Regions from separate parts of the Microbacterium sp. 22296 genome, predicted to be linked through region 1. Evidence: predicted binding sites of a transcription regulator. Region 1 holds the regulator's gene; the other holds the start of a gene.
What was found. The regulator HspR, encoded in region 1, represses chaperone genes until heat shock. The targets are predictions, from matches to a motif close to AAGTTGAGTCNNNNNGACTCAACTT.
Positions count from the first base shown of each region.

Region 1 (7,268 bases):
GCCTCGACCAGGGCGGCCGTTCGGCGAAGCGCAGCGACCGTCCCCAGCGCCGCGACCGCGACCGCGACTGACACCCCGGCCGCTGCGCCGGGTCCACGGCATCCCCTCGACGTCCCCGCCGACCTCCGGGTCGCGGGGGCGTCGTGCGTCCTGGCGCGGGGGTCGAGCTGCGGGATCGAGTCGCCGCCGCGGCTACGGGGTCGCTGCAGGGCCAGGGGCGTCGTGCGTCCTGGCGAGGGGGTCGAGGTGCGGGATCGAGCCGCCGCCGCGGCTACGGGGTCGCGGCGCGGCCAGGGGCGTTGCGAGGACGGGGTGGGTTGCGTGCACGAGGCGTCGTCCGCACGGCCGGTGTCGTCGGGTCTCCGGGGCGTGATCCGTGTGCCGGGGCGTGATTCGTGCACCGGGGCGTGCTGTCTCCGACCCGGTGCACATTCGGCGCCCCGGTCCTGCCGGGAACGCCTCGGTGCCCCGGTCCGGGTTGGACCGCCGCGCGGTCTGGGGAGCAACTCGGCGATGAACCCCGCGCGTGGGGCGCCACCTCGAAGTTGAGCCAATTCATATCAAGTCGCCTTGACCTCCTCGAGGGGCCGCGGTAACCTTGAGTCATCGCGGCTCAACCCGCGCAGCAGACTTCGCACCAACCCCGAGTCGTGGCATCCGCCCGGCTCACAAGCAAGGAGACACATATGCCCCGTGCAGTGGGAATCGACCTCGGTACGACCAACTCCGTCGTGAGCGTGCTCGAGGGTGGCGAGCCCAAGGTCATCGCCAACGCCGAGGGTTTCCGCACGACCCCCTCGGTCGTCGCGTACACCAAGGACGGCGAGGTGCTCGTCGGCGAGACCGCCAAGCGCCAGGCCGTCACCAACGTCGACCGCACGATCTCGAGCGTCAAGCGCCACATGGGCACGACCTGGTCGTTCGACGTCGACGGCAAGAAGTGGACGCCGCAGGAGATCTCGGCCCGCATCCTGCAGAAGCTCAAGCGCGACGCCGAGGAGTACCTGGGCGACAGCGTGACGGATGCCGTCATCACGGTGCCCGCGTACTTCAACGACGCCGAGCGTCAGGCCACCAAGGAGGCCGGTGAGATCGCGGGTCTCAACGTCCTGCGCATCATCAACGAGCCCACGGCCGCGGCCCTCGCGTACGGCCTCGACAAGGGCAAGGAAGACGAGCTCATCCTCGTCTTCGACCTCGGTGGCGGAACGTTCGACGTGTCGCTGCTCGAGGTGGGCAAGGACGACGACTTCTCGACCATCCAGGTGCGCGCCACCTCCGGTGACAACCGCCTCGGTGGAGACGACTGGGACCAGCGCGTCGTCGACTACCTCATCAAGCAGTTCAAGGACACCACCGGCGTCGACGTCTCGGGCGACAAGATCGCCCTCCAGCGTCTGAAGGAAGCGGCCGAGCAGGCCAAGAAGGAGCTGTCGAGCTCGACCTCGACCTCCATCAACCTGCCCTACCTGTCGCTCACCGACTCGGGCCCCGTCTCGCTCAGCGAGACCCTGACGCGCGCCAAGTTCGAGGACCTCACCAAGGACCTCCTCGACCGCACCCGCAAGCCCTTCTCCGACGTCATCCGCGAGGCCGGCGTCAAGGTCGACGACATCGCCCACGTGGTGCTCGTCGGCGGCTCCACCCGCATGCCCGCGGTCGCCGAGCTGGTGAAGAAGGAGACGGGTAAGGACGCCAACAAGGGCGTGAACCCCGACGAGGTCGTGGCCGTGGGCGCAGCCCTGCAGGCCGGTGTCCTCAAGGGCGAGCGCAAGGACGTCCTCCTCATCGACGTCACCCCCCTGAGCCTCGGCATCGAGACCAAGGGCGGCATCATGACCAAGCTCATCGAGCGCAACACGGCCATCCCGACCAAGCGCAGCGAGACCTTCACCACCGCCGATGACAACCAGCCGTCGGTCGCGATCCAGGTCTTCCAGGGCGAGCGCGAGTTCACCCGCGACAACAAGCCGCTCGGCACCTTCGAGCTGACCGGCATCGCTCCGGCTCCCCGCGGCATCCCGCAGGTCGAGGTCACCTTCGACATCGACGCCAACGGCATCGTGCACGTGTCCGCCAAGGACAAGGGCACCGGTAAGGAGCAGTCGATGACCATCACGGGCGGCTCGTCGCTGCCCAAGGAGGACATCGAGCGCATGGTGCGCGAGGCCGAGGAGAACGCGGCGGAAGACAAGAAGCGCCGCGAGTCCGCCGAGACCCGCAACCAGGCCGAGACCCTGTCGTACTCGATCGAGAAGCTGATCAAGGAGAACGAGGACAAGCTCCCCGCCGAGGTCAAGACCGAGGTGCAGGGCGATGTCGACGCGCTCAAGACGGCTCTCGCCGGCGACGACGACGACGCGGTCAAGACCGCGTTCGACAAGCTGAACGCCAGCCAGGGCAAGCTCGGCGAGGCCATCTACGCCTCCTCGCAGGCCGCGGGCCAGCCGGCCGACCCCAACGTGGGTCAGCCGGGCAACGGCGAGACGCCGAACCCCGAGGAAGACGTCATCGACGCCGAGGTCGTCGACGACGAGCCGACCGACGAGAACAAGAAGTAAGCGACAGACACATGGCACACAAGGACGACGACCCTTCGACGGGCTCAGGGCCCGAGTACGGTGGCGCCGGTCCTGACGAGACGGGGCCGGAGGAGAACACCTCCGGCCCCGCGCCGTCGGGCGAGCAGTCCGAGACGCAGGACGTGGATGCCGAGGGCCTGACCATCGACGACATCCTGGGCGCCGAGCAGACGCCCGAGGCCGCGGCAGAGGGGGCATCCTCCGACAAGGAGGCCTCGCTGCTGATCGACCTCAAGCGCCTGCAGGCGGAGTACGCCAACTACCGCCGGCGCACCGAAGAGCAGCGCGAGCGCGAGATCGAGCGGGCCAAGGGCGAGGCCGTGAAGGGCCTGCTGCCCGTCATGGACGACCTCGACCGCGCCGTCAAGCACGGTGATCTCGTCGAGGGCACGCCCTTCGCCGCGATCGGCGACAAGGTGCGCGCCGTGGCGGAGCGTCTCGGCGTGGTGTCGTACGGCGCCGTCGGCGACGTCTTCGACCCGCAGCAGCACGAGGCCATCTTCCAGGCGCCCACCCCCGGTGTGACCGAGACGACGATCCTCGAGGTCGTCGAGGTCGGCTACCGCCTCGGCTCGGTCGAACTGCGACCGGCCAAGGTCGTCGTCGCCGTACCGGCCTAGGAGGAGGACGCATGGCGAGTCAGGACTGGTTCGACAAGGACTTCTACAAGGTCCTCGGTGTCGACAAGGGCGTCAGCGCTGCCGATCTGAAGAAGACGTACCGCAAGCTCGCGCGCCAGTACCACCCCGACTCGAACCCGGGAGACGCGAAAGCCGAGGCGACCTTCAAGGAGATCAGTGAGGCCTACTCGGTGCTCAACGACCCCGAGCAGCGCGAGGAGTACGACCAGATCCGGGCCATGGGCTCGGGGGCGCGCTTCTCTGCTCCCGGGGCGGGCGGCGGCGGGGGTTTCGACGACGTCTTCAGCCGCTTCGGTCAGGGCCGGGGTCAGCAGCAACCCGGCTTCGAGGACATCTTCTCGATGTTCGACCAGCAGGGGGGCGGTTTCGGTTCCGGCCGGTTCGGGCAGACGACCGGGGGCTTCCGAGGCTTCGGCGGCCCGCAGCGCGGGGCCGACGTCACCGCACGCACGACGATCGACTTCGTCACGGCGGCCAAGGGCGAGACCATCACCCTGCAGGGTGAGGACAACGTGCCGTTCAAGGTGAAGATCCCCGCCGGCGTCTCCGACGGCCAGAAGATCCGCCTTCGCGGTCGAGGCCGGAAGTCCCCCGACGGCGGGGAGAGCGGCGACATCGTGGTGACCGTCGCGGTGCGCCCGCACCCGGTGTTCACGCGTGACGGCCTCAACCTGCGGGTGACGGTCCCGGTGACCTTCACCGAGGCGGCCCTCGGCGCGACCATCGAGGTCCCCACCCTCGGCGGTGAGCCCGTGCGGCTCCGCGTCGCGCCCGGCACCCCGTCGGGACGCGTCCTTCGTGTCAAAGGCCGCGGGATCGAGTCGAGCAAAGGGTCCGGTGATCTGCTCGCGGAGGTGCAGGTCGCGGTGCCGGCGCACCTCGACGACGCCGCCCGTGAGGCTCTCGAGCGGTTCCAGGCACTCCAGCCGAAAGAGAACCCGCGCGCCGACCTGATGTCCAAAGCGCGGTAGAACTGCAGGACGGAGGTCTCCCGGCATCCGTGATCACACCGGATGCCGGGATCCGCCGGAGCGATGGAGAGGAGAGACCGTGCCCGAGAGAGAGATCGACGAAGACGCCCCCATCTTCGCCATCGCCGCCGCGGCTGAGCTGTCGAACATGCACCCGCAGACGCTGCGCCAGTACGACCGGCTCGGTCTCGTCGTACCCGCGCGAACCCAGGGCGGATCGCGGCGGTACTCGAGCCGCCACGTCCAGCAGCTGCGCGAAGTCGCCCGACTGTCGGGCGAGGGCATGAGCCTCCCCGCCATCGCCCGCCTGCTCACCCTCGAGCAGCAGGTGCACGATCTCGCCCGGCGTGTGAACGACCTCGAGCGTCAGCTCACCATCGAACGCCAGTCGCGACCGGGTGCGCGCGTCTTCGCCGCCGGTGCGACCGGCTCGGTCGTCACGTTGCGCCACGGTTCGCGTGTGCGTCGCGCAACCGACATCGTGCTCTGGCGCCCCCGCGACATGCACGGCGACTGATCCCTTCGCCCATCCCGGATGCCACCGCTCCCGGTGGCTCCGACAGACTCAGCCACCTGAACCGCGGACATCCCGAGCGTCCGCGCATCTGCGCACGAACGGACGGCTCCCCGTGTTCGTCGCGCGGACCGCTCGTCGAGGGTGTCAGGCCGGGTCGAGCCGCAAGACCGTGGGCGATTCGCCGACCCGCAGGTCATCGGCCACGCGGATGGTGCGGGCCACGGCATCCACGGCTCCGATGACCGTGCCGAACCGCTCGCGATCGGCGCACACCGCCGTGACCGTCACGAAGTGCGAGCCCGTGTCCCACGTATAGGTCGCGAACGGCGGGGTGCGCGCATCGCTCGGCAGCGGCATCGCGAGCTTCTCGCCCACACCGAGGAAGGGGTTGGGGAAGGACTCCGTGTCGTCGTACTCCATCGGCATCATCGCCCGCGCGGTGCGTGCCTGCGGCGTGGCCTCCTGCAGTTGCGCCATCACGACGAGCAGTTCGGGATCGCTCTTCCACACCCACACGAGCACGCGACCGGCAGCGCGGCGCATCAGCAGGGGCGCGGCTTGGCTGAGGATCCACGCGAAAGCGCCGCCGCCGGGCCGAGGGGCCGCGCCGGCGGCCTGATTCGCCTGGCTGAGCAGCATGCCGATCGCCGCTTTGCGGTGTCGACGCCCGCGGAAACCGAGGGATCCGGTCACGGGCACCCAGAGGTCGGCGGGAGCGTCGGCCTGCAGTCGAGACATGGGTTCAGCCTACGATCCGCATCCTGTGAAGCGGATGCCGGAGGCCCGCGTTCGCGACGGGAGAACGCTCCCACAGCCGATGGGGTCGCCGGTGTCGGAGGTTGGTGCAAGGCTGTACTCCGCGGCCACCGCGACCGCATCGACCATCTCTGGAGGTGCCGTGCTCGGCAAGATCCTCATCCGTTACCTCTCCCGGTACCGGTGGCTGCTCCTGGCATTGCTGGTCTTCCAGTTCGTGGCGGCCATGGCGTCGCTCTACCTCCCGCGCCTGAACGCCGACATCATCGACCAGGGCGTCGCGCGCGGCGACACGGCCTTCATCTGGTCGCAGGGGTCGATGATGCTCGCCATCTCGCTCGGTCAGATCACGGCATCCGTCATCGCGACCTACTTCGCCGCCCGCGCGGCGATGGCCGCCGGCCGCGACATCCGTCGCGACATCTTCGAGAAGGTCAGCGGCTTCTCCGAGCGCGAGCTGTCGCAGTTCGGTGCGGGATCGCTCATCACCCGCAACACCAACGACGTGCAGCAGGTGCAGATGCTGGCGATGATGGGCGCGACGATGCTCGTCAGCGCCCCGCTGCTGGCGATCGGCGGCATCTTCATGGCCCTCCAGCAAGACGTCGGCCTCAGCTGGCTGATCGCCGTCGCGGTGCCGACGCTCCTGATCGCCGCGGGCCTCATCATCGCGCGCATGGTCCCGCTCTTCCGCAGCTACCAGGCGAAGCTCGACGCGGTGAACCGCATCATGCGCGAGCAGCTCACCGGTGTACGCGTCGTGCGCGCGTTCGTTCGCGAGCGCATCGAAGAAGAGCGGTTCCGCGGGGCCAATACCGACATCATGATCGTCGGTCGAAGGGTCGGGTCGCTCTTCGTCCTGTTGTTCCCGCTGGCCATGCTCGTCCTGAACGTGACCGTCGTCGGCGTGATCTGGTTCGGCGGCATCCAGGTCGACCAGGGCGGCGTGCAGATCGGCACGCTGTTCGCCTTCATGCAGTACGTGGCGCAGATCCTCATGGGTGTGCTCATGGCGAGCTTCATGACGGTGATGATCCCGCGCGCGGCCGTATCCGCCGAACGCATCGGCGAGGTGCTCGACAGTCACTCCACCCTCGAGCGGCCCGCGAACCCGGTGAGCGTCTTCCCGGAGCGCGGCGCCGTCGAGTTCGAAGACGTGTCCTTCGCCTACCCGGGCGCCGAGTCCCCCGTGGTGTCGGGTATCAGTTTCGTCGCCCGTCCCGGCGAGACGGTCGCGATCGTCGGCTCCACCGGTGCGGGCAAGACCACCCTCGTCTCCCTCATCCCGCGCCTGTTCGACGTCACCGCGGGCGCCGTCCGCGTCGGCGGCGTCGACGTGCGCGAGGCCGACCTCGACGGGCTGTGGAAGAGCATCGGGCTCGTGCCCCAGCGTCCCTTCCTCTTCAGCGGCACGGTGGCATCCAACCTCCGATTCGGTCGAGAAGACGCCACCGACGACGAACTGTGGAAGGCCCTCGAGATCGCGCAGGGGCGCGAGTTCGTCGAGGCGATGGAGGGGGGACTCGACGCGCGCATCGCCCAGGGCGGCACGAACGTCTCGGGTGGTCAGCGTCAGCGCCTCGCCATCGCGCGGGCGATCGTGCATCGGCCCGCCGTGCTCGTGTTCGACGACTCCTTCTCGGCGCTCGACCTCAGTACCGACGCCCGGCTCCGGCGGGCGCTCTGGCAGGAGTTGCCCGAGGTGACGAAGATCGTCGTCGCGCAGCGCGTGTCGACCATCACGGGAGCCGATCGCATCGTCGTCCTCGAGGAGGGGCGACTGGCAGGTGTCGGGAGCCAC
Region 1 is NZ_JBQEOS010000004.1:266,812-274,079, reverse strand. Features, by position in the region: gene ACTJJP_RS10400 (DEAD/DEAH box helicase) at 1-71, shown strand, start outside; gene dnaK (molecular chaperone DnaK) at 687-2,561, shown strand; gene ACTJJP_RS10390 (nucleotide exchange factor GrpE) at 2,573-3,202, shown strand; gene ACTJJP_RS10385 (DnaJ C-terminal domain-containing protein) at 3,214-4,194, shown strand; gene ACTJJP_RS10380 (heat shock protein transcriptional repressor HspR) at 4,274-4,711, shown strand; gene ACTJJP_RS10375 (hypothetical protein) at 4,856-5,449, opposite strand; gene ACTJJP_RS10370 (ABC transporter ATP-binding protein) at 5,610-7,268, shown strand, end outside.

Region 2 (7,268 bases), on a different contig from region 1:
TACGGCGAGGCCTCACCGCTGTGCCTCGCCGAGGGCGCGGCATCCGGAGCCGTGCCGGTGACCACCGACGTCGGCGACGCCGCGCGCGTCGTCGCGGGCTTCGGTGTGGTGACCGCGCGCGACGAGGAAGCGATCACCGCGGCGTGGGACGACGTGCTGGAGCGGCGTTCGATGCTGCGCGCGGCGGCACTCGCCGCGCGCGGGCGTCTCGACCGGCGCCGGATGATCGACGAGTACCGCGGGGCCATCACGGGCCTGCTTCAGCCCGCTGTCCTGGCCGCCTGAAGCCCGCGGGCCGGGTGAGCCCGGGCCGCCCGGTGCGCCCGGGTGTCAGCGCGTCGGCGCACCGGTACGGCGGATGCCCCACGCCGCCACCGCCGTGCACAGTGCGCAGACGGCCGCCGTGGCCCCGAGCAGCACCCCCATCGGCGCGGATGAGCTGAGGGCGGCCAGCGCCGCCGGCAGGAGGAACCCCAGATACGTCAGCGAGTAGTACGCGGCCGTGATGCCCGCGAGATCCTCGGGACGCGCGAGCGACTGCGTGGTCGACAAGTCGAAGACCATCGCGAGCCCGTAGCCCGCGCCGAAGACGGGCGCGGCGACGAGCACGATCCACACCTGCACGATGCTTCCGACGATGCCGAGCACCAGACCCGCCAGCAGCACCGGGCGCCGACCGTACCGGTCGGACCAGGCACCCGACAGCGCGAACCCCGGCACGATCCCGAAGACGTACGCTCCGAGCAGGATGTCGACCTGCACCTGGGAGAACCCCTGCACGAGCCGGTAGTACTGCATGAGCGGCAGGAAGTGATTGCCGCCCCAACCGAGGACGATGAGCGCCGGGGCGACGAGGAGCCAGGACCGGGTGGGGCGGACGACGGCCACGGGGCCTCTCTCGCGTAGGGGACGTCGGCGGACCATCTTCTCGCGGCGACAGGGGGGACGCGCGATCGACGCACCCGTACCCGCCCGGCGGTCGGCGGCTGATCAGTCCTGCGTGTCGGGCTGGTAGACCTTGCGGAACGCGTCTTTGCGCGCGATCCTGCCACCGCGGGACTCGTAGATGTCGCAGCCGCGGGTGGTCAGGATCGTCCCGTCGGGGCCGGGTCCGGTGAACGACCACGTGGCCGCCCCACGACGCCCCGCGATGATCGGCGGACGCGCCGGGGGTCCACCGTTCGCACCCGGAGCACCCCGGACCGGCCCTCGCCGGCCCCGCGGATCGGGGCCCGCGGCACCATAGACGCCGTGCTGACGGTGCGCCATCCCCGCGCCGGGGGAGCGTCGCCGTGCCTAAGGTGAGTCATGACCGCGCGCATCCTCTCGATCGGCACGGCCCTCCCCGATACGCGCGTCGAGCAGTCCACCCTTCGCGACCTGTTCGCCGCACAGCCCGGCTTCGACCGTATGAGCCGGAGACTGGTGGGAGCCGCCTTCGACGCCGCCGCGATCGACACCCGACACGTGGTGCTGCCGCAGTTGGCCGGAGGCGACGGTGACGGCCTCGGGGTGCGCGACGGCGACACGCTGCTCATGCCCTCCACCGGCGCCCGCAACGACGAGTACCGCCGCACCGCACCGGCCCTCTTCGCGGAGGCGTCGCGCCTCGCGATCGCCGGATCGGGATACGACGCGGATGCCGTGACGCACGTCGTCACGGTCTCGTGCACCGGCATGTTCGCCCCCGGCCCCGATTACCACCTCGTGCGGGATCTCGGCCTCTCGCCGACCGTCGAGCGCTATCACCTCGGTTTCATCGGCTGCGCGGCGGCCATCCCCGCGCTGCGGCTGGCGGCGCGCATCGTCGGCGCCGACCCGTCGGCGGTCGTGCTCGTCGCCTGCGCGGAGCTGTGTTCGCTGCACTGGCAGACCTCGTCGCACCCCGACCAGATCGTCGCCGCCTCGGTCTTCGCCGACGGCGCGGGCGCCGCGGTCGTGGCATCCGGAGACTCCGCCCACGACGGTCTCGACCTCGACGACTTCGCCACGCACGTGACCGACGAGGGCGAGAAGGACATGGCCTGGACCGTGGGCGACTCGGGCTTCGAGATGACGCTGACTCCCGAGGTGCCGCGCATCATCGGACGCGAGATCTCGGCCATCGCCGCCGACGTCGTCGGCGACCTCGCCGCGGTCGACGCGTGGGCCGTGCATCCGGGTGGGCGGAGCATCCTCGATCGGGTCGAGAACGCCCTCGGACTGGATGCCGCAGCCCTCGCCGCCTCGCGCGACGTGCTGCGCCGGCACGGCAACATGTCGAGCGCGACGCTGATGTTCATCCTGCGCGACCTGCTCGCCGACGCCGCCCGCGTCGAGGGCGACCGGGTCGCGGCGCTGGCCTTCGGTCCGGGGCTCACGGTCGAGGCGGCGAAGATCACCGTGCGCCGCCCACGATCGTGAGTCGTACCGCCCGCCCACTCGGGCTCGCGCGGCGCGATACGGAGCTCACCGAGTTGATGGACGATCCCGAATGCGATCCGCGGTCCCTGGCCGCCACCTACCGCCGGTTCGACGTCGTCAACCGTTTGGTGTCGGCGTGGGGGCGGGTCTACCGCACGCGGGTGGCGCCCGAGCTGCGCGCCCTCGGCCGCCCGGCCCGTGTGCTCGACCTCGGTTCGGGCGGCGGCGACGTCGTCGTGCGTCTGGCCGCCCTGGCCGCCCGCGACGGTCTCGACGTCGAGTGGGTCGGCGCCGACCCCGACCCGCGGGCGCACGAGGCCGCCCGGATGCGGCAGCGGCCGGGGGTGCGGTTCGTCGCGGCGGGTTCGCGCGAGCTTCTGGCCGCCGGCGAGCGGTTCGATCTCGTCGTGAGCAACCACGTGCTCCACCATCTCGACGCCGAGGGCCTGCGCTGGTTCGCCGACGACTCGCTCGCCCTCTCGCGCGGCGCCGTTCTGCACGCCGACATCGCGCGCGGCCGACGGGCGTACGCCCTGTACGCCGTGGGCATCACCCCTCTCTCGGCCGGCACGTTCCTTCGCGTCGACGGGCTGCGCTCCATCCGACGCAGCTATCGCGCGCCCGAGTTGGCCGCCGCGCTCGGCTCCCCCTGGCAGGTGCAGACGCCGGCACCGTTCCGCGTGCTCGCCGTCGCCCGGGGACGGGCGGATGCCGATGCCTGAGGTGCTCGTCGTCGGCGCGGGTCCCGTGGGTCTCGCCCTCGCCGCCGACCTGCGCACCCGGGGCGTCGACGTCGAGATCGTCGAGCGCCGCGTCGACGCCGGGGGTGGGACGCGGGCCATCGGCATCCATTCCCCCGCCCTGACGCTGCTCGAGGCGTGCGGCGCGACCGATGGCATCCGGGCCGATGCCGTGCGGATCGACCGCGGCGAGGCGCGCGCCGACGGCCGGGTGATCGCCGAGATCCGGTTCGAGCGTCTGCGGGCCCGGCATCCTTATGTCGCGGCGTTGGCGCAGACCGACACGATGCGCGTGCTGTCCGCCCTGGCCCCTCCGATACGCCGGGGAACAGCCGTCGAGGCGCTGCACTCCGACGGCGACGGCGTGCGGGCGGAGGTGTCGGGGCCCGGCGGACGGGCCGAGATCCGCGCCGGCGTGGTGGTCGTGGCATCCGGGTGGGCGGGACGCGCACTCGTCTACCGCGACGGCGCCGTTCGCACGCGCCACTACCCCGACCGCTACGTCATGGCCGATGTCGTGGCAACCGGTGGTCCCGTGGCTCGGGTGCACCTCGAACGCGGGGGTGTGGTGGAGTCGTTCCCGCTGCCCGGTGGTCGCCGAAGGCTGGTCGCGTGGGCCGGATCGAGCGAGGTCGGGGATGCCGATGCCTTCCTGCGCGAAGCGGTCGCCGTCCGTACCGGGGTCGAGATCGAGATCGCCGGGGCCTCGACCTTCGGCGTACGCCGCGCCGTCGCCCCGGCTCTGCGGCGCGGGCGCATCGTGGTCGTGGGCGACGCCGGGCACGAGGTCAGCCCGATCGGCGGGCAGGGCATGAACCTCGGTCTGCTCGACGCGCTGACCCTGTCGCCTCTGCTCGCGCCGTGGGTGCGCGGGGGCGAGGACGCCGGCCTCGCGCGCTGGGAACGAGACCGGCTCGCCTCGGCCCGGCACGCGGCCCGGCTGGCGTTCCTCAACACCCTGCTCGGGCGGGCGGCGGGTCCGGCCGCGCACCGGATGCGGACCGGCGCGCTGCGGACGCTGTTGCGGGGACCGGGGGGCGCGGCGTTCACGCGCGCGTATGCGATGAGGTTCGACCGGGCGGCGCCCGGCACCTGATGCGGCGGGCCGCGGCTGCCGCGCCTGCACGACGGCGGCGCACGGGAGGGGCGCGCGACGAGACCCGGGGCGTCAGGAGACGACGAGTTGCACCGCGAGCAGGAGCGCCGCGACCATCGTCAACCGGAACACGGCTCGGCCCGGGGGGCGCACCAGCACGAGTACGGCGGTCGCGACGGCCACCGCGACCGCGGCGACGAAGAACGCCACCCGGACGGCCCCGAGTTGGCCACCCGGGCCGAGCAGCACCGCCAGAGCCCCGACGACGATCCCCGCGGCGGCCAGCAGCACGGACGCCCGCGCGCCGAGGCGGTGCGGAAGGCCGCGGACGCCGGTGCGGCGATCGTCGTCGAGGTCGCGCACGACGTTGGTCAGGTGCACCGCAGCACCCAGGGCGGCACCCGCGACCGAGGCCCACACCGCGGCGAGCGCGGGGGCCGAGGTCGAGAGGGTGGCGAACGAGGGGAACAGTCCGAAGCTCAGCAGGAACGGCACGATCGAGAACGCCGTCGACTTCAGCCCCGCGTTGTACGCCCACGCCGAGGCGAGCGCGACGGAGTGGGCCGCCACGAGCCCGGGACCCAGCGGGATCGACAAGGCGAGCGCGACGACGACGGCTCCCACGCCGACGGCCAGCGCCCGGCCCGCGGTGACCGCTCCCCCGGCGATGGGCTTGTCGGTGCGCCCGACCGCGGCATCCCGCGCCGCGTCGATCGCGTCGTTCGAGAGCCCCACCGACACCTGCCCCGCGAAGACCGCGGCCACGAGCACGAGGAGGCGTCCGGGATCGACGCCGGCGGCGATGCCGAGCGCGAGCGAGAGGGCCGTGACCACGAGCGTGGGTCCGGGGTGGGTGGACGCCCACAGCGCTCCGACGACGCCCGCGCGCCCGAGGGGAGTGCGAGCGAGGGGCGGCTCCGCCGCGGCATCCGTCACCCGATGACGCTACCGCGGGGCGGGCATCGCGGGCCCGCGCGTCTCGCCGCCCGGGGATGCGCCGCGGTGTCGAAGGCGCGATGATCGCGCCCGAGAATCCTTGGCACTCGCAGCACCCGAGTGCTAATCTCTACGTAGTTGAGCGCATCAGACTCAACTTCACCGAACATCGGGGATGCCACACCCCGACCGATCGACAAGGAGAACGACAATGGCCACCTACGACCCCTTCCGCGACCTCGACCGTCTGGCGTCGACCCTTCTCGACGCACGCCGTGGCGGCGGCCCCCGACGGATGCCCATGGACCTCTACCGCGACGGCGACCACTACGTCCTCGCCGCCGACCTGCCCGGCGTCGACCCCGGGTCGGTCGACATCGACGTCGACGGCCAGCTGCTGACGATCCGCGCCGAACGCACGTTGGGCTCCGGCGAGGGCGTGAAGTGGATCACGCGCGAGCGCGAGACGGCATCCTTCGTCCGTCAGCTCAACCTCGGCCAGGGGATCGACACCGAGGGCATCAGCGCTTCGTACCGCAACGGTGTGCTGAGCGTGACGATCCCCGTGAGCGAGAAGGCGAAGCCGCGGCGCATCGCTGTGTCGACCGACGAGCACGATGGCGTCATCGAGGCGCACGAGAGCTCGCCGCAGCTCATCGAGCAGTAGAGCCGAGCGGGGCGGGGGCGCGGTCCTTTCGAGGACCGCTCCCCCGTAACCTGCGCGCACGGTCCGAGTCTGCATCCGCGGGGGCACCTGCTCCCGCCCGACCACCCTCGGGCCCCCCGCCGAAAGCGTCCCGCCCACCGTGACGATATCGCCGCGGGCACAGCGACGCCCCGGGACCGTTACGGGCACCCGGGGCGTCGGAGAAGCCTCAGAGGTCCTCGGGGGCGAGGTCGCCCTGACCCTCTTCGCCGAGCTCGACGACCCCGGGATCCTGACCCTGCGAGTCGGTGCCGGTGGCGAGGGCGTGGATGTCCTCCTGCGGGATGTCGCTGTCGTCAGCGGGGATCTCGGCCGGGTCGGCACCCGTGGCGGTGTCCGGGTTGATGTCGGCGGGATCGGCGCCCTCGTCGAGTGCCGTGGTCGCGTCCCACTCGGCCTGCGCCGGGTCGAGCGCGGGGTCGGGCTGGATGGACGTGTCGCCGTCGCGCAGGGGCTGCACGCCCGCGATTCCCGCGTCAGCGGCGGGGGGCGTCGCGGCGGTGGTCGGGTCGATCGAAGCGTCGCTCATGGGGGGTCCTTCCGTCGGACGCGTGTCACCGCGAGGATCAGCGGCTGCTCTCATCCCACACGCCGCGCCCGTCCCCGCCGTGCCCCTTGACACGCGTCGCGCGTGCGTCGTCGCGCCGGACCGCGCCGCCTCCCGTGCGCTGCGGTCGCCGGCGGAGCCGCTGTCAAGGCGCTGGCGCCTCCGGACCGGGCGGGCGAGCGTGAGGGCGACGAGAGGATCCCCCATGAACGACTCCCGAACAGCCGCGCCCGCGCGCATCGTCGTCATCGGCGGGGGGAACGCGGGACTGTCGGTGGCGGGCCGCCTGCACCGTGCCCGCGCCGGCGACATCACCGTGATCGAACCGCGCGAGAAGCACGTGTTCGCGCCGTTGCAGTCCCACATCGCCGGGGGTGCCGCGCGCGCCTCCGAAGCCGTTCGCCGTCAGGCCGACGTCACTCCCCGCGGGGCACGGTGGCTGCGCGACGAGGTCTTCACCGTCGATGCCGAGGCCCGGCGTGTGCACCTCGTCTCGGGCGAGCACCTCGACTACGACCAGTTGGTGGTCTGCGCCGGCATGCGGATGGCCTGGGAGCAGATCCCCGGCCTGCCCGAGGCGATGGCGGATCCGACGGGCATCTCGAACTACGACTTCGACCTCGCCGCGAAAGCGTCGCCGGTGCTCCGCGACCTGCGCTCGGGCACCGTCGTGTTCACCCAGCCCCCGGAGCCGGCGTCGTGCGGCGCCGCGGCGCAGAAGCCGATGTACCTCGCGTGCGACTGGTGGCGCGCGATCGGCGTGCGCGATGACATCCGCGTCGTGTTCGTCTGCCCCGACCCCGTGCCCTTCGGCATCCCCGCGATCGACCGGGAGCTGCG
Region 2 is NZ_JBQEOS010000003.1:278,793-286,060, forward strand. Features, by position in the region: gene ACTJJP_RS07680 (glycosyltransferase) at 1-285, shown strand, start outside; gene ACTJJP_RS07685 (MFS transporter) at 331-888, opposite strand; gene ACTJJP_RS07690 (hypothetical protein) at 991-1,269, opposite strand; gene ACTJJP_RS07695 (type III polyketide synthase) at 1,309-2,403, shown strand; gene ACTJJP_RS07700 (methyltransferase domain-containing protein) at 2,400-3,125, shown strand; gene ACTJJP_RS07705 (FAD-dependent oxidoreductase) at 3,118-4,239, shown strand; gene ACTJJP_RS07710 (UbiA family prenyltransferase) at 4,312-5,175, opposite strand; gene ACTJJP_RS07715 (Hsp20/alpha crystallin family protein) at 5,387-5,842, shown strand; gene ACTJJP_RS07720 (sugar ABC transporter ATPase) at 6,051-6,410, opposite strand; gene ACTJJP_RS07725 (NAD(P)/FAD-dependent oxidoreductase) at 6,634-7,268, shown strand, end outside.
Region 2: ACTJJP_RS07715 (Hsp20/alpha crystallin family protein) is a predicted target of HspR. The motif match lies at 5,311-5,335, and genes of this name have one in related genera.